2 linked regions of the Psychroserpens ponticola genome follow. Each later gene encodes a partner of the first gene's protein in a complex. Links are inferred from orthologs where the notes say so. Each region holds a gene or a part of one and is shown on either strand. Other genes may lie near its edges.

Region 1 (12,065 bases):
TGGAGTAATTACCACAGATCATGGCAAAATTGAGACACCAATATTTATGCCTGTTGGAACTGTTGCTTCTGTAAAAGGCGTACACCAAAGAGAACTTAAAAATGATATCAATCCTGATATAATCTTAGGAAATACCTATCATTTATTCTTGAGACCGCAAACACCAATTTTAGAAAAAGCAGGTGGTTTGCATAAGTTTATGAATTGGGATCGGAATATCTTAACAGATTCAGGCGGTTATCAAGTATATTCATTATCTGCTAATAGAAAAATTAAGGAGGAAGGTGTAAAATTCAAATCACATATCGACGGAAGTTACCATGTATTCACGCCAGAAAATGTGATGGAAATTCAGCGAAGTATAGGAGCCGATATCATTATGGCTTTTGATGAATGTACACCATATCCTTGTGATTATAATTATGCTAAACGATCGATGCACATGACGCATCGTTGGTTAGAGCGTTGTTTAAAGCATTTAGATAAAACGCCATTCATGTATGATTATGAGCAAACATTTTTCCCTATTGTTCAAGGAAGTACCTATAAAGATTTAAGACAGCAATCTGCTGAATATATTGCCAACGCAGGAGCTCAAGGAAATGCAATTGGTGGTTTATCTGTTGGTGAACCAGCCGAAGAAATGTACGCAATGACAGATGTGGTATGTGAAATTTTGCCTTGGGATAAACCTCGTTATTTAATGGGAGTTGGAACACCAATAAATATTTTGGAAAATATTGCACTTGGTGTTGATATGTTTGATTGTGTTATGCCAACACGAAACGCTAGAAACGGAATGTTGTTTACAGCGCATGGAAGCATTAACATTAAAAACCTTAAATGGGCAGACGATTTTTCTCCTGTTGATGAAATGGGAATAACGTTTGTAGATACCGAATATAGTAAAGCGTATCTTAGACATTTGTTTACTGTAAACGAATTGCTAGGAAAACAAATTGCTACGATTCATAATCTCGGATTTTATATGTGGTTGGTAAGAGAAGCTAGAAAGCATATCTTAGCAGGAGATTTTAGAGAATGGAAAGACAAAATGGTTAAACAAATGGATAAGCGCTTATAATGCTGAAAATATTAGATTGGTACATATTAAAACGCTATTTGTTCACATTTTTGATGATGTTACTTCTGTTTATTCCTATAGGTATAACAGTTAACCTTGCTGAAAAAATTGGAAAAATATTAGAACAGGAAGTTCCTTTTCCTGCAGTAGCCCAATATTATTTAGATTTTACAATCTATTTTGCCAATTTATTATTTCCTATTTTTTTGTTTTTATCTGTCATCTGGTTTACTTCTAAGTTAGCTAATAATACCGAAATTGTCGCTTTTTTAAGTTCTGGTGTGTCTTTTACAAGGTTTTTGAGACCTTATTTAATAGGAGCAACAATTGTATCAGCCTTTGCATTATTACTAGGATTGTATTTAGCTCCAAAAGCAAGTAAAGGATTTAATACGTTTAAATATAATTACTTGAAAAGTAATAAGGGTCTAGTGAAAACTCAAAATATTTACAGGCAAATAAATGATAACGACTTTATTTATGTGAGTAATTTTGATCCAAATTCAAAGCGTGGAAATAATTTTACGTTTGAACATTTTGAAGGTAATGAATTGAAATATAAAATTTCTGCGAATTCAATTACTTATATGGATTCAACGTATCGACTAGTAAATTATTCTAAAAGAATTGTTGGCGAACATGATGATATTATTGAAACTACACGACGAAAAGACACCTTATTTTCATTTGATGTAGATGATTTGACACCAGTAGTCTACATTGCAGAAACCCTTCAATATGGAGAGCTTAATAGGTTTATTGAAAAAGAAAAGCAAAGAGGTTCATCAAATATTGGTCGTTACGAAGTGGTAAAATATAAGAAATGGAGTTTGCCAGTATCTGTATTTATTCTAACAATTATTGCTGTTGCTGTATCTTCTGTTAAAAGAAGAGGTGGAATGGGCGTAAATTTAGCCGTCGGAATTACAATTGCCATGGTTTATGTCTTCTTTGATAAAGTGTTTGGTGTGATGGCTGAACAATCTGATTTTTCGCCAATTGTAGCCGTTTGGTTTCCTAATTTGGTTTTTGGTATATTAGCTGGATATCTTCTGTATAATGCCAAACGCTAAAACCAAGAATTATCTTCATCTTCATTTTTTAGTATTTATTGCTGGATTTACAGCTATTTTAGGAGAATTAATTTCAATTGGTTCTACCGCTTTAGTATGGTATAGAATGTTAATAGCTGGTGTTTTAATGTTCGCCTATATTAAGATTATTAAATTAAAAATAAGAGTAGGTACCAAAGCAAAACTTAAGTTTTTTGGAGCTGGAATTATCATTGCTTTACATTGGATTACTTTTTTTGAAGCTATTAATCAATCCAATGTGTCTATTACATTAGCCATGTTTTCTACAGGAGCTTTCTTTGCATCTTTTATAGAGCCATTAATTTACAAGCGTAGGATCATTTGGTATGAAATTATATTTGGAATTATTGTTATTATTGGTGTATTTCTTATTACCCAAAGTGAAATTAAATATTTAAACGGAATTTTATTAGGCATATCTTCAGCATTGTTTTCAACTTTATTTGCGGTAATTAATGGTCGTTTTATTGAAGTGCATCAAGCGACTGTAATTTCGTTTTATGAATTTATAAGTGGTGTTGTATTCCTTACTCTTTTTATCCTTGTTTTTCATGATGGATTTAGTGTAGATTATTTTAATCTGAGTACCAAAGATTGGATTTACTTAATTATACTTGCCTCAGTATGTACTGCTTACGCATTTATCGGTTCAGTTGATGTCATGCGCCTAATCAGTCCTTATACTGTGATTTTGACCTATAATTTAGAGCCTATTTATGGCATTGCTTTGGCTTTATTATTGTTTCCTGAAACAGAAATAATGAGTACTCAATTTTATTATGGAGCCATTTTAATTCTAATTACTGTACTTATGGATGCCGTTATGAAGAACTTTAAACGTAAAAAAAAGGAGTCTTCTATATCAGATAAAACCACATAAAATTTGTCTTCCTATGTTGATATTCGCTATTTTTGTTAAACCTCAAAATCGAACTTACCTTTCGCGTGTCTACAATCTAAAAAATATGTAGTTTTGTACGCTAACTAAAACTAAACAATTGTTTAAATGGAATACTTAGAATTTGAACTTCCTATAAAAGAATTGCAGGACCAACTTTCAAAATGTCAAATCATCGGTGAAGAGAGCGATGTTGATGTTACGGAGACTTGCAAGAAAATTGAAAAAAAATTAGTTGAAACTAAAAAGGAGATATACAAAAACCTAACTGCATGGCAACGTGTTCAGTTATCTCGTCATCCAAATAGACCCTATACTTTAGACCATATTAATGCACTTTGTGGCGATTCTTTTTTAGAACTTCATGGAGATAGAAACGTTAAGGATGACAAAGCAATGATTGGTGGTTTAGGTAAAATTGGCGATCAAAGTTATATGTTCATTGGACAACAAAAAGGGTATAATACTAAAACAAGGCAATTTAGAAATTTTGGAATGTCTAATCCTGAAGGCTATCGTAAAGCTTTACGATTGATGAAGTCTGCCGAAAAATTTGGGATCCCTGTAGTTACTTTAATAGATACTCCTGGTGCTTATCCTGGTTTTGAAGCTGAAGAACGCGGACAAGGAGAAGCGATCGCTAGAAATATTTTAGAAATGACTCGCCTTAAAGTACCAATCATAACCATTATTATTGGTGAAGGTGCTTCTGGTGGAGCATTAGGAATTGGAGTAGGAGACAAGGTTATGATGTTAGAGAATACTTGGTATTCTGTAATTTCTCCAGAATCTTGTTCATCTATATTATGGCGTAGTTGGGAATATAAAGAACAAGCAGCTGAGGCTCTAAAGTTAACAGCTCCTGATATGAAAAAATTGAAGCTCGTTGATGCCATTATAAAAGAACCTTTAGGAGGTGCTCATACAGATCGTGAAAAAACATTTTTAGCAGTTAGAGATGCAATTATCAAGACGCATGAAGATCTTAAAAACTTATCACCAAAAGAATTGGTAAAACAGCGTATGGATAAATATGCTGATATGGGAGTTTTTAAAGGTTAAACCTTATCTCATATAGGATTGAAAAAACTGAAACTTTAGGTTTCGGTTTTTTTTATCACTATTAACAATATAATCTAGTTATTAACAGTTAAATTGTTGATGACCTGTTAAGATTGAAAATTTTGTAATTTCAGTTTTAGGTCACAATTGTTTTACATTCGCAGTTATGAAGCAACCCAATCAAATACAAGGCTATAAAGTCGATAAAAGCACAATTATAAATTTAGAAAAAGGAAAAATACCTCCACAAGCAATTGATTTAGAGGAGGTTGTGCTTGGGGCAATGATGATTGATAAAAAAGGTGTCGATGAGGTTATTGATATTCTTAGCGCTGATGCTTTTTATAAAGAAGCTCATAAACATATCTTTGAATCAATTTTCAAATTATTTGAAAACAGTGAACCTATTGATTTATTAACCGTTTCTAGTCAGCTTAAAAAAGATGCCAAATTAGATTTGATTGGTGGCGATTTTTACCTGATTTCTTTAACGCAACGCGTATCTTCTTCAGCGCATATTGAATTTCATGCTCGTATCATTTTACAAAAATTTATTCAGCGTAGTTTGATTAAAATTTCAAACGAAATTATTGAAGAAGCCTATGATGAAACCAAAGATGTTTTCGATTTATTAGATACGGCTGAAGCAAAACTTTATGAAGTTACTCAAGGTAACGTCAAGAAATCTACTGAAACTGCTCAAAGCTTGGTGATTCAAGCAAAAAAGAAAATTGAAGAGATTTCAAACAAAGAAGGAATGAGTGGTATTCCTACAGGATTTACCAAATTAGATAGATTAACATCTGGATGGCAACCTAGTGATTTAATTATTATTGCTGCACGTCCTGGTATGGGTAAAACTGCGTTAACATTAACAATGGCTAGAAATATTGCTGTTGATAGTAATATTCCTGTAGCATTTTTCTCTTTAGAAATGTCTTCTGTACAGTTAATTACGCGTTTAATCTCTTCTGAAACTAATTTGTCTTCAGAGAAATTAAGAACTGGTAAATTAGAAAAGCACGAATGGGAACAATTAAATGTTAAAGTAAAAACCTTAGAAAAAGCGCCTTTGTTTATCGATGATACTCCATCGTTGTCTATTTTCGATTTACGTGCTAAGGCTCGACGTTTAGCATCACAATATGGTATAAAAATGATTATGATTGATTACCTGCAATTAATGACAGCAGGTGGAAGTCAAAAAGGAGGGAATCGTGAGCAAGAGATATCAACCATATCACGAAACCTAAAAGCTCTAGCAAAAGAATTAGCCATTCCTGTAATTGCCTTATCTCAATTATCTCGTGCAGTAGAAACTCGTGGAGGAAGTAAACGACCTTTATTATCAGATTTACGTGAGTCTGGAGCCATTGAGCAGGATGCAGATATTGTAAGCTTCATTTACAGACCCGAATACTATAAAATTGATGAATGGGATGATGATGATCGTTCACCTACCGAAGGTCAAGGAGAATTTATAGTTGCAAAACATAGAAATGGTGGTTTAGAAAATATCAGATTGAAATTTATTGGCCATTTAGGTAAGTTTGATAATCTTGATGATTTTGATACACCTTTTGGTGAATTTCATTCTAAAATGAATGCAGCTGCAAATGATGATACGTTCAAACCCGAAAATTTCCCATCACCTTCAGATGCATTTGGTGCTCCAGAAGAAGATGATAACGATATACCTTTTTAAGATTATTATAGAAAAAGAACAACACAAAATAGCTTAAATTTGCTATTCAGCTAAAAAAGAGAAATTGACTCATGTTAGATCAAAGACGAACAACTAATACACTCTTATTATTTATAGTAATTCCTTTAGTATTTTATTTGCTAAAGTTGTTGTCGTTTATATTTATCCCGTTATTCTCCTCCATGTTCATCGCCTTATTGTTTTTACCTTTAATGAGAGGATTAGGAAGAAGAAATGTACCAAGATTAGCAAGTATTATTATTGTGATTACACTTATTGCAATTGGTGTTTTTATTGGTGTTGAATTAGTTCAACTCTCAAGCAGACAGATCTTAACAAATAATACAGGTTTTTTTGGTAAAGCTGAAATTAAAATCAATGATTTAATGTTGTATTTACAAGATAAATTTGGAATTGTATACGATACTGAAGGCAGTTTATTATCTCAATTTTTTCAAAAAGAAAATATAGGATCTACTTTCGATTTTATCAGAAAATTTTTCACCAACATAATGATGATTATCTTTTTTACCATTTTATGGTTGTCAGAATCTATCAATATGCATAAAGTCATGAATAACACTATTTTAAAACGAAAGCATACGTCAATAAAAGCGTTTATGAAAATTGAAAAAGACTTAATTACTTTTATTAAAGTTAAGTTTTTAGTGAGCTTATTAACTGGGATATTTACAGGTTTGGCTTGTGTGTTTTTTGATGTGAGTTTTCCGATTTTTTGGGGACTTTTCGCATTCTTAATTAATTTTGTTCAAATGGTTGGCTCGTTTATTTCTGTAATACTCTTATCAATATTTGCGTTTGTTGAACTTGATCCAACAAGTACTTTGTTCTTCTTTATTTTATCTATTTCTGGAGTTCAGGTTGTATTTGGAGCTATTTTAGAACCTATATTTATGGGGAAATCCTTTTCAATAAATGTGATAACTGTTCTAATTATGTTAATGCTTTGGGGATTTATTTGGGGAATTCCAGGTTTAATTATGTCTATTCCAATTACTGTATTTATTAAAATTATTTTAGAACAATTCCCTGGAACTAAAGTTATAGCGTCCATATTATCTGGACCAGAACGTTCGATAACTCCAAGGAAATAATAAGTGATTTTATAAAGCGTTATCAAATTCCTTATATTGTTATGCCATTTTACTCACTGCTGTAGTAAAACCCTAAAACTATATTAAAGCATTTAGTTTGGTACTAATTTTTGAGTATCTTTCGATTATGAAGAAGACATTTGCCCTTATCGTATTTTTATGTTTAGCCTTCAATAGCTATGCATCCTATATTCTAATTCCTATGGATGTAGAAAGTCAGCAAAATCATTTAAAAGCTTATGGTGTTACCTATTGGACGCTCGAAAAACAGACCAAAGTAAAATGGTTGTTAAACTATAAAGGTGGTTCTTTTTTATTACCTGATGCTGAAGAAATTCGTCGTGAATGCACTATTAGAGGCGTAAGTTTTGAAGTTGTTTCTAGTTCTAAAGCTGAAGAAATTCTTGATTTTATTGCAAGTCCATCACAAAATATGGAAGCAGTCGTTTTAGAAAAAGCACCTAAAATTGCTGTCTATTCACCTAGCGGATTACAACCTTGGGATGATGCTGTAACGATGGTATTGACCTATGCTGAAATCCCATATGAAACGATTTATGATGAAGATGTATTGAATGATGGTTTGTTATTATATGATTGGTTGCACTTACACCATGAAGATTTTACAGGACAATATGGTAAGTTTTATAGAGCCTATAAATCGGCCTCTTGGTATATAAATGAAAAGAAAGAAGCTGAAGCATTAGCTTTAAAATTAGGTTACGATAAGGTATCTCAAGAAAAATTAGCTGTGGCTAAAAAAATTCGTGATTACGTTATTGGTGGAGGTTTTATGTTTGCGATGTGTAGTGCCACAGATAGTTTTGATATAGCACTTTCTGCAGAAGGAGTTGATATATGTGAGCCTATGTTTGATGGCGATGGAAGTGATCCTAACTATCAAGGCAAAATAGATTATAATAGAACATTTGCATTTAAAGATTATTTGTTGGAACGCAATCCAAACGTCTATGAATTTTCTTCAATAGATATGACTTCAAAACGTAGTATTCCTCCAACAACAGATTATTTTTCTTTAATGGAATTCTCAGCGAAATGGGATCCAATTCCGTCGATGCTTTGTCAAAATCATACAGCTTTGGTTAAAGGGTTTATGGGACAAACAACCTCTTTTACTCGCGATGAAATTAAGTCGAATGTATTAGTCATGGGAGAGAACAAAACTAATGGTGAAGCAAAATATATTCATGGTATAAAAGGAAAAGGGTTCTTCACGTTTTATGGAGGTCATGATCCTGAAGATTACACGCACAAAGTTGGTGATCCAAAAACAGAATTAGATTTACATCCAACGTCTCCTGGATATCGCTTAATTTTAAATAATGTTTTGTTTCCAGCAGCTAAAAAGAAGAAACAGAAGACTTAATCAAAAAGCGTTTTTATATACATTATTCATCGCTTTAGATCGCATTTCTTCATAAATCTTAAATTGAACTTGAGTTAAAATTTGTTTTAATACTGCTTCTTTTTTATTTAAAAGATCTTTCATTTTAAAATATTTAGATATTTTACTTTTATTTGAAGAGATGATTTCTTTCTCTACTTCGTTAGCATATACCAAGTTTAAACTGTCAATAACTGGAATTTGAATATCAGTAAGATTCAGTTTTTGAGACATTTCCTTGGTCTGTAAAGTAGCTCTTTTTAAGGGTGTATTTAGACTGTCAGGAATTTGTTGGCTATAAACCAATGTCGTTAATACTAAGCTAAGCAGCAATAGATTTCTTTTTATTTTTACTTGTAATGGCATAGAATTTTTTTTGATACTGTTTGTGATTAGTCTTCATTAATGTATCCCAGAAATTAAAATATAATCCATAGTTTGCATTTCCTTTTTGATGATGCATATTATGATGCGTAGAGGTGTTAATCCATTTTAAAACAGGATGGTTTATAAACCAAGGCGGTAAAAATTCATATCCTAAATGTCCCATAATATTAAAAGCAAGTGAGATATTAAAAAAGATAAAAATTGCTAGAGGATGCACAGGTAAAACTAATATGATAATAGGAATGATTGCAGCTTCAATAATCGCTTCAGTTATATCAAAAGAAAATGCTGTAAATGGTGTCGGGTTTCTTGATTGGTGATGAATTTTATGAACTATTCCAAACAGTTTTGGATGATGTACAAGTCGATGCATCCAGTAAAAGTAAGTGTCATGAATGAGAAGCATAATCAGAATGGAAAAAATAAAATATTCCAATCCGTAGAGACTAAAGTCAGTATAAATTTTTGTAAAACCATTAATTTTTAAAGCATATATGAATAATCCAATGCCTCCAAAAACAATAGCAGTAAAAAAGCTATGTTTTATTTCATTTTTAATTTTAATAGCTTTTGGATAATTTTTTTGAATGCGTTTATGCTTAAGTGCTTTTTTTTTGAATAGGTAAAATACACTATACGTAATTCCCGAAAAAAACAGATATCTAATAAAAACAATGCTAATGGCAATTACAAAAGCTTTAATCATTCCGAAATTTGAGATTAAATAGTCCATAATATAGTTTATTGTTAAATTATTAGGATGAAGATTGAGCCAATCAGAGCAAAGCACTCGGCACATTATTTTGCTTTGCCCATCATGGCTGCAAATCAATCTACCCTAAATTAATTACATATGTGTTTTCGTTTATGATTAACGTTGCTGTTTCATCATCATTGAAAACTAGGCTGCCTTCAAACGAAAAACTTTTATTCTTACTTGAGCCAGATAAAGTTAGTGTTGCTGTTCCTGAAGTAATACTGCTACTGCTTTTATCTATTATAATATCAGTTAAATCAACTGTTAAATTACTAATCACACTTCTGGTATTTACAATGGTTAATTCTTGCATGCCATTTCTTTCATAATCTCCATTTAAAACCATTGAATTTGCAGTTGGCTGTAAACCTGTGATTTCAAAGTAAGATGTAGAATTGTCATTTGAAATAATTCGTTGTGAACTATAATTTCCATCCGTAGAAGAAGAAAATTCGACAGATTGAGAAATCCCGATGTTGTTACATGTCATTTCATAACTCCAATCTACAGTATATGAAGCTTGAACAACACTTTCATCATAATTAATAACAAATGTATCGTTGTAGATGACACTGCAATCTTCATTGATGGTAATGTCTGTTGTAAGACTTTCTGCAAATGTTTTGGTATTATCATTTAATCCACCAGTACTTTTTTTAAGTGATGATTCAATGAGTTCTACGGCTTCTTCTTCACTAAGCTCAGAAGTTTTTGTTGTATTATCATCATTCGTACTACATGAAGAAGTGACGATAATTAGATTAAATACAATAAGGCTGATTAAGAATAATTTTGAAATTTTCATAATATTAATGTGTTTTGGTTTATAATTATGAAGCAAATATTCTTGATTTTTAAATTTTGAGAAAAAGAGTTCAACCAAAGGCTTAAAAAAATCATCAAGTAGCGCAATTAGTACTTTTTTACAGTTTGTTGAAGAAAATAAACCGTTGGTTTAAAAACCATTGTGTCAATAGACATTTAGATTACATTTGATACCAGATATGAGACATAAAACACTAATATATAGTATGCATTTTTGCTTTTGGATTGGCTATTTGGCAATTCAAACATGGGTGTTTTCTTATTTTCTAGATTTCGCTACAAGTTTGCTAAGAGGTTGTATTAATGGTATTCCATTGATGCTTTTGGCATATACTAACATATGGGCAGTAAACACATTCTTTGAAAAGAAGAAGTATGTTTTATACACTATTGCAGTAGTATTTATAATGACACTAATTTCATTAATTAGGCTCTATGTTAATGTTGTGTTTTCTAGTTTTAATACTGATTTTGGGTTTTTAGAACAAGAAGAATCTCTTCTAATTGGCATAATCCTCAGTAATATTTTGTTTTTAATGTTTAGTGCATTCTATCAAATTTTGGTCAATAGATTTGTAAAAACAAGATTGCAAGCCAATGAGCTACAAGCACATCAAGAAGCACAATTACAGTATTTGAGGTCACAAATGAATCCGCATTTTTTATTTAATACGTTGAATAATATTTATGCCTTGGCGACTATTAAATCTGAAAAAACAGCTCCCATGGTATTGAAATTATCACATTTATTACGTTATATGGTTTATCAAGAAGATCAAACACTAGTATTACTTAATAATGAATTGACATTGATTCAAGATTACATCGATTTATATAAACTAAAATCTGAAGGTAATTTAAATGTCTCTTTGTATATTCAAGGAAACATAGATCATCAGATGATTGAACCAATGATCTTAATTCCAATTATTGAAAATAGTTTTAAGCATAGTGATCTTGAGACCAATGCAAATGCATTTATAAAAATTGATATAAAAGTTGAGGATACTAGTTTTATATTTAAAGTTGCAAATACCAAAAATGATACATTAAAACAGAAAGATGACATTGGAGGTGTTGGTTTAAGTAATATTAAGAAACGTTTAAATATCTTAAATCCAGAACATTCCTTTATATTAAATGACACTGAAAAAATGTTTGTTGTAAATTTAAAACTGAAATTAACTCAACAATAATATGTCTAAATTGAAAGTTTTAATCGTCGATGATGAATATTTAGCTCTGAATTTGCTGTCTGGTTTTGTTAAACAGATTTCAGATTTAGAGCTTGTTGATAGTATTAAAAATCCATTAGAAGCTTTACAAGTTTTAGGAGCAAAGCGTATTGATATTTTGTTTTTAGACATTCAAATGCCTGCACTTTCAGGTGTTAATTTATTGAAATCTTTGAAAAATCCTCCAGTAGTTATTTTTACTACAGCATATTCTGACTATGCACTTGAAGCATTCGATTTAAATGCCGTAGATTATTTGTTGAAGCCATTTAGTTTTGAGCGTTTTTTACAAGCGGTTAATAAAGCTAAAGAACTATGTTATACTGAAGATATAAGAGTAGCTGAACATACAGGTTTAGAAAAATCAGAATTTATTACTGTTAAAGCAGAAGGGAAAATTATTAAGATTTTTACTAAAGACATTTTGTATATTGAAGGTATGAAAGAATATATTAGATTTCGTTGTAAAAACGACAACCATATGGTCTTTGAACGAAT
Region 2 (12,027 bases), 2.0 Mb from region 1 along the record:
TATTTTACGTAAGTTTTGAGGATAACCATGTGAATTTGGTAAGCCATTATCTTCTAAATTATTATAATATGTTCTATAAAATAGTGAACCATCATCATTAGAATATCCTTGTGATGCTACTTTACCATTAAGATTATTTTCGTTTATGGAGTGAAGACTTGGTACATTTCTATGGAATTCAATTAATTGTTGTTTGGCAGCGACACTTCCTAATTGATTCATGTAAAAGTCATTAGCCGAATCACTATCGCCAATGGAGCTCGCTAAATATATGAGGGCTTGATCACCAACAGGAATGTTTGCACCTAGATGTGGACTATCGACACTTACCCATAAACCCGTATTGTGATTCCAATCTTCATCATTTGTGTCAGCATATTTTTTTTCCATATATGATAATGCATATCTCGATATTTGTCCACCCATACTTGGACCAACAATAGCGATTTCTTCATCGCTATTCACTTCAGCAAGTTTTAGCTTTATTTTCTTGATTAATGCCACTAATGCAAGAGCATTACTTTCGATGTAGTAGGCACCACCATCTATTGTAACTTGTTGATTATTATCTAAATTGGTTGTTTCATATGTTGGTTGATTAACTAGGATGACGTCGTAGCCAAGAGTTCTAAGTTTTGTCAAAATATTTGCATTTTCATTATTTTCATCATCATAAGCTTGAAAATCTACCATAGATTTATGTTTATTAGGGTCAAATACACCATTAGATAAATTTGCTGCTGCGCATTTAGGATCTTCTTCACAATCACAATCTTGGATTTTTCTTTTATCTCCTGGGTCAAAACCATCGATTATTATGACAGGTTTATACATGTTTAAATCTGAATGAAAAGATTCATCTGCATAAAAAATACGATAGTCAATTCGAGGAAATATTGTTGGATCATTTGTTTTATAACCTTTGAATGTTTCTTCAGCAATTACATAATCGTCTTTCGTTCTTGTATTACTAGCAGTACAAAGTCCGTTTAAACTATTTACTGATGGTGTATTTGGAATGTAGTGGAAATAGAAACTTCCATTAGTGATTAGTGTCGTATTGTCATTAAATGTAATTTGACAATTCAATTCTTTAGTGCCACTCGAGTTATAAGGTATGATAACATTTTGAGCTAAGAAATCTCCATTTGAAATGATAGTTTTTGTTATTGAACCAAAATCAATAGTTAAGGTTTTTATATCATTTTCTCCATTTTCTAAAAAGAGATTTTCATTAAAAATGAACTCTGCATTATGCCCTTTTACAATGGATTTAGTAGGTGCTACAATGCTTGTTTGCATGGAATAAAAAGGTGGTGTATTTGTAATCTGATTGAATTTTTGAGTGGTTTCATTTAATAATAGACCACCACTATTTGGGTTTTCAAAATTATAGTTTAGTATTTGAAAAGTAGAATTTAGAATAGCAACATCTAGGTGATTCTCTTGGGTTGTTGAAGCAATTCTATTTTCTAATTCTTGTAAACTAATTAAACGTGTTTGGTTGCTAGCATTGTGTAATTCGTTTAAGGCCTGTCTGAGATATTTGTAATCTGCAGTATTAGAGTAATTCGGTTTGTTGAAATTGTAAAGGTTAGCAAATTGAGTGACCCGTTCGTAAATGATTCCAGAAGTAACTGTGGATTTGTCGACATTGACCAACATTGAATCTAGTTTGGTCTGAGCATTGATAGCATTACTAATTAGTGTGAAAACTACCAATAGATAAAAATTTTTCATAATTTTGAGAGATTTTAGTTAATAAAATGATGTTGATTAAAATTATTTAGAGAGGCAAATTGCAGTTTGCCTCTTTTTTAGTTTATGGAAAGTCTGTTTCGTCTAAAGTTTCCCAATTAAAATCGAAGCGTCCATTTGTTATTTGTATGGTGTCGTGAGGTTCTTGGTAATTTCGAACACTTCCTGAAAATGTTCCTGAAACTAGTCTGCCATAGAAATTATAATTTGTGATAGTTATTGTTCCTGAGTTTTCATATGATAAGTAATTTTGATAATTTCCTACATCATCACGCCAAACTCGGCAATGCATATAAGTGTGATCTAATCCATCTATATTTGTTAATCCATTTGATTTGTCAATCACGTAGGTTATATCACCATTTTGATGAATGCCTTGAATATGGATGAAAATACTACTTGTTTTTTCACTTACATAATCATATAAGGCATATTCTTGATATTCTAGATTTCCAGATGGATCTCCCCAAACTATTGCTGCAGGATCATTACTATTAAAAGTTCCACTTCCATTACGTGGTATAAAGAGGAGTTCGTCTATATAGCAGCCAAATGTATTTGCACCAATTTGTGTAATTGGAGGTAAGGTTCTTTCATTCGTTAAAATGGCATCGTCGTTACCACAACTAAGACATAATGTTATAATTAAAATTATTAGGATTGAATTTTTCATTAGTTTGATGTTTTTGAGTTACTTTTAATTGAAATCTGTTTCATCTAGCGTTTCCCATTTAAAATCGAAACGTCCATTAGTGATTTGAATGGTATCATGTGGTTCTTGATAATTACGAACACTTCCCGAAAAAGTACCTGAAACTAGTCTGCCTGAGAGGCTATAATTGGTTATAGTAATTGTACCAGAGTTTTCATATGATAAGTAATTTTGATAATTTCCTACATCATCTCGCCAAACACGACAATGCATATAATTATGGTCTAATCCATCAATATTGGATAGTCCATTAGATTCATTGATAATATAAGCACCAACACCTGTGGCATCAAGTTCTTCTATGTGCATCAATAGACTTGCAGTTTTTTCACTTTTATAGTCTTTTATTTCAATTTCATTATAATCTAATGGGTGTGGATATCCGCCTTTGAAATAAATAGCTCTATCATTACTATTAAATGAGCCATCACCATCTCGTGGTATAAAGAGTAGTTCGTCTATATAGCAACCGAATGTATTTGCACCAATTTGTGTAATTGGAGGTAGAGTTCGCTTATTATTTGTTGTGTTGATGTCATCATTGCCGCAACTTAGTAGTGATGTTATTATTATTAATATTGTACTTAAGTTTTTCATGGTTTTTTATTTTTGAAATTGTATCTAATCACTGTTGAATAGATAAGTGTAATATTATTTTTATTAAATTCAGATTGAGATTGAAGACCAAGGGAGATTCTATTTTCATTAAGAAACATAAATCGAAGACCAACTGGAATATTGAAGTGTGAAGAATTAATTGTAATAGATTGATACTTCGTATAAGATTGGTGCTGAAATCCAATTCCAGCATAAATGTCGGTTTCCATCCAATTTAGAATTTTTGGACTTTTTTCATACAAAACATTTATAGAATAAAAACTATCATCACTTGTGCCTAAAATGTTTATATTAGAACCGGTATTTAATTGTAAGCGAATATCTTGTTTAAAGATTTCTATACCTACATCTAAACCAAAATGAAGTCCACCAGTATCAAAGTTGCCATTTTTGTTGTGAATATGAAAAATACTTAATGGTAAAAACTGGATATCATTTACTCTAAATTCTTGACCATTTACATAAAGAATTGATATACAAAAAAGAGATGCTATAAATTGCTTTTTCATTTTTTAGAAGGATTAATTTATACTAATATACAAAATAATATAGAAAATTTACTATATATGATAAATAATAATTATTATAAGTTGGGATTCAATAAAAGAAAGTGAGCCATTTGGCTTGTTTTTTTAGTTGTTAACTAACTAATCTAATCTCCAATGGTTTCCTTCTAGGTCATTAAAGCCTATTACGCCATATTCTGTATCATAATATAGGATATGAACATTTCTAGGATAATCTAATTGTGGATTTATGGTTTCTGTATTGCCAGATTCAATAATTCTTACGTTATTATAAGTTGTGTTATTAAAAGACATGCTTGTAACTTGAATATTATAGTCTAATATAATCGTTATATCGTATTCATCATCACCTAAATATCCATTCCAAAAGGGGAATTCTATATAGCTGTTAAAACTTGAAGCCTTTTTTTTATGAGGATAAATATTTGGATTGAAATTCAATGGATGTCTTTCATGCTTTACTTCAATTTGATTTGATAAATATGGCAAATCAACTAGTGATAAAATTAATTGCTGTTGATCAAAGCGATAATATTCAATAGATGAGTTACTCAAAAAACTACCTTTAGAATACGTGCTTTTATTTTTTAAATAATCTTTGACTTCAAATACAATTGTTTCTCCATCTTGGTTTTTATATATTATCGAGTTATCAAGATTGAAATTTAACAATAGGTTACTATTATCGTCATTTGTAAATTTATAATAAGTTAAATTTTCGAAGGGATTTTTAGATTCAGAATTTGTAGAGCAGCCAAGAGCCATGATACCAATTAATACAAGTGCTATTTTTTTCATAGTATTTGAATTTAGATTATTCTGTATCAGGATAATATACAAAAACTGATAGATTATTTACTATGTAACTTTGATTATTTTATTTTATTGTGTAGCATTAAATAGTATATATTGAGAATGATATAAAAAAAAGCGAGCCATTTGGCTCGCTTTTTTAATTTATGCAGTTCGTAAGGGTTGATTTTTTATCAAATCAATATATAAATTGACTTTCTTTTTTAAGTTCTTACGATGTGTTATAAAATCTAAGAATCCATGTTCTAATAAAAACTCAGAGGTTTGGAATCCTTCTGGTAATTCTTGCCCTGTTGTGTCTCTAACAACTCGAGGTCCAGCAAACCCAATCAAAGCTCCTGGCTCACCAATATTGATGTCACCTAGCATTGCAAATGATGCTGTGGTTCCTCCTGTAGTTGGATCAGTACTTAACGATATGTAAGGAATTCCAGCATCTGCCAATTGTGCTAGTTTAACTGAAGTTTTTGCTAATTGCATTAAAGACAAAGCCGCTTCCATCATACGTGCACCTCCAGATTTGGAAATGATCATAAAAGGAATCTTTTTCTTTAAGGCATAATCTGCAGCACGTGCAATTTTTTCACCTACAACACTACCCATAGAGCCTCCAATGAATGTAAAATCCATACAAGCAATTACTAAATTTTGTCCATTAGATTTTCCAACAGCAGTACGAACAGCATCTTTAAGTCCTGTTTTTTCTTGAGCAGCTTTTAAACGGTCTGGATATTTTTTAGTGTCTTCGAATTTTAATGGATCTTTTGATGTTAAATCGGGATCGAGTTCCTTGAATTTATTATCGTCAAATAAAATTTCAAAATATTCTTTACTTCCAATTCTAACGTGATATCCATCTTCCGGACTCACATAAAAGTTTTGTTCTAATTCTTTAGTGTCTACAATTTTACCAGTAGGAGATTTATACCACAACCCTTTGGGTGTGTCTTTTTTCTCTTCAGTAGTGGTTTGTATTCCTTTATCTTTTCTTTTAAACCAAGCCATTTAATCAGATTTAGTTAATTAGTTAGAGTGCAAAGTTATAAAGTATTTACATTATTAAGGTCTTCAAATGCTTTTTTTAGACGTTCAACAAATGCATCTTCACCTTTACGTAACCAAACTCTTGGGTCGTAATACTTTTTGTTAGGAACATCGTTACCATCTGGATTACCAATTTGAGCTTTTAAATAGGCTTCTTTTTCGCCCATATAATCACGAACACCACTCATAAATGCATATTGCATGTCTGTATCAATATTCATTTTTATAACTCCATAACCAATAGCTTCTCTTATTTCTTCAACAGTAGAACCTGAGCCACCATGAAATACAAAATCAATGTGGTTATGAGGTAGATTGTGTTTGTTAGATAAAAATTCTTGTGAATTCTTTAATATTTTAGGTGTTAGTTTAACGTTTCCAGGTTTATAAACACCATGAACATTTCCAAAGGCTGCAGCAATTGTAAACTGGTCACTTACTTTGCTTAATTCTTCATAAGCATAAGCTACTTCTTCAGGTTGTGTGTATAATTTTGAATCATCAACATCAGTATTATCAACACCATCTTCTTCTCCACCAGTAATACCTAATTCAATTTCTAAAGTCATTCCCATTTTACTCATTCGTTCAAGGTATGATTTACAAATCTCTATGTTTTCTTCAATAGGTTCTTCAGATAAATCGATCATATGAGAACTATATAAAGATTTTCCTGTGGCTTTGAAATGTTGCTCACTCGCGTCTAATAATCCGTCAATCCAAGGCAATAATTTTTTTGCACAGTGGTCTGTATGTAATATGACAGGAACATCATAAGCTTCAGCCATAAGGTGTATGTGCTTTGCACCTGCAATAGAACCAGCAACTGCTGCTTTTTGATCTTCGTTGCTTAATCCTTTACCTGCATTGAATTGTGCTCCTCCATTTGAAAATTGAATAATTACTGGAGCATTTAAAGCTTTTGCTGTTTCTAAAACACCATTAATAGTATTTGATCCAATGACATTAACTGCAGGTAAGGCAAAGCCTTTTTCTTTAGCTAGTTTGAAAATCTCTTGTACTTCTCTTCCAGTAGCAACTCCACCTTTGATATTATGACTCATTTTTGTGATTTTTTTAGTTGAAAAATATGTTATCAAAAATACACAATTTTTAAATAAATGAAGTGCTATTTGTTACTTAGATAGCTAATAAATCTACGCAAACGTTATTGTTGGTTGAATTAAAAAGGATAGTTTATTCCGATGTTGTAAACTGCATGACCAAAATTGTAATCTTTAAACCATCGAGCACCAAGTTGCCTTGAAGGATCATAGGTTTTAAATCCAACATCTAATCTTAATATGAAAAAACTAAAGTCGTAACGGATGCCAAATCCAGAACCAACTGCAATATTTTCTAAAGAGTTTAGTCCTTCAAATGTTGCCTCTTTATCTTCAACGTCATCAAGAACATTCCAGATATTTCCTGCATCAACGAAAATCGCACCATTAAATCGACCAACGAGGTTAAAACGTTGTTCTGCACTTAAGGTGATTTTCATATTTGCTTCGTTAAACTCATTTGTTGATAATGAGCTTCCAGGTCCGAGATTATATGCAGACCAAGCTCTTATGTCGTTTGGTCCACCTGCAAAGAAACTTTCAGCAAAAGGAATATTATCTGAATTGCCATACGGAATTGCTATGCCGAAATAACTACGAATTGCAAACACGTTTTTCTTACCCAAATCCCAGTGCTTAACATAATCTAATTCGGTTTTTATAAATTGAGAGAATGGTACGCCAAATATTTCATATTTACCATTGCTATTTTTATTTAAATTAAATGTCTTAGACAAGTTTGTAAGTAAATTTCCGGCTGTTTCAACTCTAAATCTAAAGATTGAAAAATCATTATCAAATAGATTTTCTCTATGGTCTTTTATATAATTGAAACTTGATGAGAAAATGAGGTTGTCTTCAGTAAGACGATCTTTACGTTGAGAAATATTATTGATATCTTCATAGCTGTCATCATCAGGAGTTAAAGATGTGTTATTAGATAGAACATCATTAATAAAAGTATTTGCACCATTAGGAATAGACAAATCATTATTACTGTTTATGTAGTTGATGTTTTTTGCAATTTGATTTAATCTATCATAAGAGTTTTGATACACACCAAAATAATTGTTGGTGTTTAAGTTTTTTACAAACTGTACATTAAATAAATCAATATTATTGGTTACTTTCTTTGATGGATACCAGTTATAATTGAAAGCACCTGTAAGGGTTTGTTTATCAAGGCCAATATTGCGCTGACTTGTAGCGCCTATACTAATTCTTGTACTTGGAGACATGTATTTAGGAATGATATTGTCTGTATTAAATGGTACAAAAAGCCTTGGTATACTGAGTCTTAAATTTCCACCATATTCATTTATGTCAAAAAATTGATCTCTACCGTCTGCAGCATCTTTTGAAGCGCCAATAGCACCTAGAACAGATATCTCTAAAGTTTCAGCACCTCTAAAAACATTTCTAATTATAAGGCCAGTACTTAATGCAAATCCAACAGTTTGAATATTACTTTGAGTAACATCAAAATCAAAACCTAAATCGTATTTCTTTTTTGGTGATAAGTAAATATTTGCTGTTAAAGTTGTGTCTTGTTCATTTTCAATATATGTGATGTTGGGATAGTTAAATGCTTTAAGTTCGCTTAAATACTTATACGTTCTTGTTCTATCAATATCTCTAAAAATTTGATCTTTTTCAATGAAAATGGCATCTGTTAGTGCTTTGGGTCTATACTTTAATTTTTCGTGACTATATAAGTTGTAATTGTTATAGTGTACAGAGTCTACAATGGGCTTACCTTTGTTCTCAAATCTGTCGTCACTATAAATATTAACATCTTTTACTGTATAGATTTTAAAGGGAACTCTTGAAATAGAATCTTCAGATCGAATCGCTCTATTTTCTATAATCAATTCTGTATTGACTTTATCGCCTGGCAGAATAGTGTCAATATCAAATCTAATATAATCTTGACCAAAATGATATAAACCAGAATTTCTTAATTCTGCTGTAAGTCTGTTTCGCTCTTTGGTGTAATTCAATTCATCAAATTGTTGCCCTTGTTTTATGAGTGAATTTTCTTTAAATTTTTTACGATATAAGGAATCAACAACTGGAGATGCAATACTAGTTGTAATAGAATCTAAATAAAAAGGATTACCTCGAACTACTTTATAAGTTACACTTGCTTTTTGAGTGCTATCTTTTTCAACGTCATAAGATGTATTAACGTTAAACCAGCCTTTACTGTAAAAATATTTTTTAAGTCCTGCTGCTGTTTTTTCCGCTTTTAAATCATTGAAAATTACAGGCGCTTCACCTGTTTTTTTTAGCCATGTATTAAACCCTTTTTTTGAATTAATTAAAGCTTCATATTGTTTTAATGAGAGCAACTTTTTTTGTCCAGTTCTTGGGTTTTCAGGATTTCTGTATTTGTCATTTAAAATGGAATCGATATTAGGTCTTGCCAAATTAAATATGTGTAGTCGAAGCGGAATCCCTAATAATTCACCATTAGGCTTTTGGTAAATAAGATTGTCAATGGTTTCAGTCTTATCTTTTTTATCATCAACTAAGACCGTGTTTTCTGTTAATAAATGCTCATTTTCGCCTACATGCTTCATTACGTTACATGAGGTTGCAAAGGTGATAGATATTAAGAGAAACGATATGTAGTAGAGGCTTTTTTTCAAAAAAAATTAATTAGAAAAACGACGTAATTCAAATGTACTGTTTTAATGTGCTATAGCATAACAAAAAATAGACCAAAAAAGTATTACTTTGTAAATTCAATACAAGAAACAAAAGTAAATACATTTTGAGTATAACAAAAAATGATATTAAGTTAATTAAATCCTTAAATCAAAAAAAGTTTAGACACCAAGAACAACTTTTTTTAGTTGAAGGTGTAAAAGGGATTCGTGAATTTTTAAATTCAGATTTTGAGCTCTATCAATTATTCGCTACTGATGCTATTTTTGATGTTGAAACAACGTTAATTTCGCCTAAAGATCTTCAAAGAATTAGTGCATTAAAAACTCCAAATACAGGGCTGGCTATTTTTAGAATACCTAAGCCTAAACCTGTTCTAGAATCTTCATTAGTTTTAGCGCTTGATGATGTTAGAGATCCAGGGAATTTAGGAACCATTATACGATTATGTGATTGGTTTGGAATAGAAAAACTCATTTGTAGTTTAGAAACTGTAGATTGTTATAATCCTAAAGTAGTACAAGCTACAATGGGTTCGTTAACGCGAATACAAATTAATTATACAAATTTAGAAAGGTACCTTGAACACACTAAACTTGAAACTTTTGGTACGTTTATGGATGGGAATAGTATTTATTCAGAAGCATTACCACAAGAAGGAGTCATAATAATGGGTAATGAAGCCAATGGTATTTCTAAAAAAATTGAACGTTTAATCTCTAAAAAAATTGGTATCCCAAGGTTTGGAGATTTGAAAGCTACAGAAAGTTTAAATGTGGCTACAGCTACTGCAATTGTTTTAAGTGCTTTTAAAGGGCGTTGATTTAATATTCAATAAACATTGTGAAATACCGTTTATACACTTAATAAAGGCATGGATTTTGTATATCTTTACTTATAAAACTATCTTAAAATGAAATTTAGTACTCTATTTTTATTCGCTTTTTGTTTGCCATTATTTATGATGGCTCAAGTTGAAGAAATAAATCCTCCAAATTATATTAAAACAATTACTTTTAAAAGTAGAAATACACAGCAAGGAGAATTGCCAATTTTGAGATTAAATGAACCATTTTATTTGGAGTTTGATGCTTTATTAGCTTCTGAACCTGATTTTTACTATACCATAGAACATTATAATTACGATTGGACAAAATCTAACCTTGTAAAAATGGAATACATGAAAGGATTTGATGATTTTAGAATTGTAAATTATGACAACTCATATAATGCTTATCAATTATATTCTCATTATAGACTACAAATTCCTAATGCACAAACACGAGCATTGACTAAAACGGGGAATTATATAATTTCAATTTTTAATGATGATAGAGAACTCGTTTTTACTAGAAAATTTATGATTTATGAACAAAAAGTTGGCGTAGGTGTTGCCGTAAAACGTTCCAGAGATGTGAGGTTTATCGCAGGAAAACAAAGTGTAGATATTTCAATAAATTCAAACAGCTTAAATCTTAATAACCCACTACAGACCGTTAATACTTTAATTATACAGAACAATAATTTGCGTACAGCAATTAAAAATGTAAAGCCACAATATACTTTAGGTAAAGAGCTCGTTTATAGATATACTCATGAAACTGCTTTTTGGGCTGGAAATGAGTTCCGTTTTTTTGAAAATAAAGATGTTAGAGCAGCTAATATTGGTGTGCAATTTGTAGATTTAAAAGATATTTATCATAATTATTTGTTTGTGAATTCAGAACGAGGAAGTAGACCATATACATATAATCCAGATATTAACGGTAATTTTTTAATTAATGCAATCGATGTAGAAAACGTAAGTATTGAAGCAGATTATACAATGACTCATTTCGCGTTAGCTTATCCAGAACTTACTGATGGTAGCAAAGTTTATATTTATGGTAATTTTAATAATTATGCTTTAGAAGAGATGAATAGAATGGTGTTTAATAGTGATGAGAATTTTTATCAAGCAGCATTTAAACTCAAACAAGGTTTTTATAATTATAAATATGTTATTGTTGATTCAGAAGGGAATTTAGACGAAGGTCGTATTAGTGGCAATTTTTGGCAAACAGAAAACAATTATAAAGTGCTAGTGTATTATAGAGATCTAGGAGCAAGGTATGATAAGTTAATCGGTTTTGGTGAATCGACTTCGGTAAATATTTCGAACTAAATTGAATTAGGATTAATGTGTTGTGTATGATTTGTGCGGCTTAGAATCTGCAGGATTTTCAGTTGTAGCAAATCAGATGATTAAAGATATAAATTTAAATTGAAGTAGGAGGATAGCATTGATTATGCACGTTGTTACCTTCTGGCAATTTCACTGTCTTTTCTGCTTGTTTAATATGTCTTTCATTATGATATATTACAACCCTAAATGTATCACCTAATCTCAATTTGATTAATGATGAAATTGAAATTGCTGTTTTAGTTTTGTCTAAATTTACTTTTTTAGACTTATCTAAAAGCTCTATTATTTGATGTTGTTGATTTATAAATTTGTGTAGTGTTTGAATATCTAGTTTTGAGTTTAAAGGATTCATAGATTTAAACGTTTTCATTTTGTTTAAATCCTCATTGTAAGAAACTGATTTGCTAAAATATTTACCTAGCCAATTACTTTTAAAAATTTCAGAATGCTTGTATTTAGAAGTTTTTATTTTGTTTGTTATTTCTGGAATATAGAAATCTCCATACCAATTTAGATGTTCAATGCATTCTAATGCACTCCAACTTTCAGAGTCTTGTTTCCAATTGAGAGAATCAAGAGGTTGCTTTTTTAATTGTTCTACGCTGTTTAAGTTCTCACGAGTAATCTCTAATAAGT

The links.
Region 2: the proteins of MUN68_RS04665 (region 1) and accD are in contact, whole or in part, in a solved structure (PDB 8UXZ), measured with the Escherichia coli proteins. The link is inferred for Psychroserpens ponticola from one-to-one orthologs.

The regions. Positions count from the first base shown.
Region 1 is NZ_CP116221.1:1,042,777-1,054,841, forward strand. The notes cover bases 2,315-5,161. They hold MUN68_RS04665 (acetyl-CoA carboxylase carboxyltransferase subunit alpha), read left to right. Parts: upstream 2,315-3,184; coding sequence 3,185-4,138; downstream 4,139-5,161. Other genes in these bases: MUN68_RS04660 (DMT family transporter), read left to right, coding at 2,315-3,058; dnaB (replicative DNA helicase), read left to right, coding at 4,305-5,161. In the rest of the region: tRNA guanosine(34) transglycosylase Tgt, read left to right, coding at 1-1,084; MUN68_RS04655 (LptF/LptG family permease), read left to right, coding at 1,084-2,157; more of MUN68_RS04660, read left to right, coding at 2,144-2,314; more of dnaB, read left to right, coding at 5,162-5,843; MUN68_RS04675 (AI-2E family transporter), read left to right, coding at 5,915-6,958; MUN68_RS04680 (asparagine synthetase B), read left to right, coding at 7,161-8,345; MUN68_RS04685 (hypothetical protein), read right to left, coding at 8,346-8,729; MUN68_RS04690 (sterol desaturase family protein), read right to left, coding at 8,686-9,483; MUN68_RS04695 (hypothetical protein), read right to left, coding at 9,584-10,312; MUN68_RS04700 (sensor histidine kinase), read left to right, coding at 10,512-11,528; MUN68_RS04705 (LytR/AlgR family response regulator transcription factor), read left to right, coding at 11,530-12,065. UniProt on the Escherichia coli protein: Component of the acetyl coenzyme A carboxylase (ACC) complex. First, biotin carboxylase catalyzes the carboxylation of biotin on its carrier protein (BCCP) and then the CO(2) group is transferred by the carboxyltransferase to acetyl-CoA to form malonyl-CoA.
Region 2 is NZ_CP116221.1:3,077,750-3,089,776, reverse strand. What follows is about bases 3,504-6,312. They hold accD (acetyl-CoA carboxylase, carboxyltransferase subunit beta), read right to left. Parts: upstream 5,434-6,312; coding sequence 4,573-5,433; downstream 3,504-4,572. Other genes in these bases: fbaA (class II fructose-bisphosphate aldolase), read right to left, coding at 5,469-6,312; MUN68_RS13680 (hypothetical protein), read right to left, coding at 3,736-4,413; MUN68_RS13685 (hypothetical protein), read right to left, coding at 3,504-3,597. In the rest of the region: MUN68_RS13700 (T9SS type A sorting domain-containing protein), read right to left, coding at 1-1,740; MUN68_RS13695 (hypothetical protein), read right to left, coding at 1,823-2,431; MUN68_RS13690 (hypothetical protein), read right to left, coding at 2,456-3,067; more of MUN68_RS13685, read right to left, coding at 3,064-3,503; more of fbaA, read right to left, coding at 6,313-6,536; translocation and assembly module lipoprotein TamL, read right to left, coding at 6,656-9,118; MUN68_RS13660 (TrmH family RNA methyltransferase), read left to right, coding at 9,313-10,029; MUN68_RS13655 (type IX secretion system plug protein), read left to right, coding at 10,120-11,370; MUN68_RS13650 (DinB family protein), read right to left, coding at 11,465-12,027.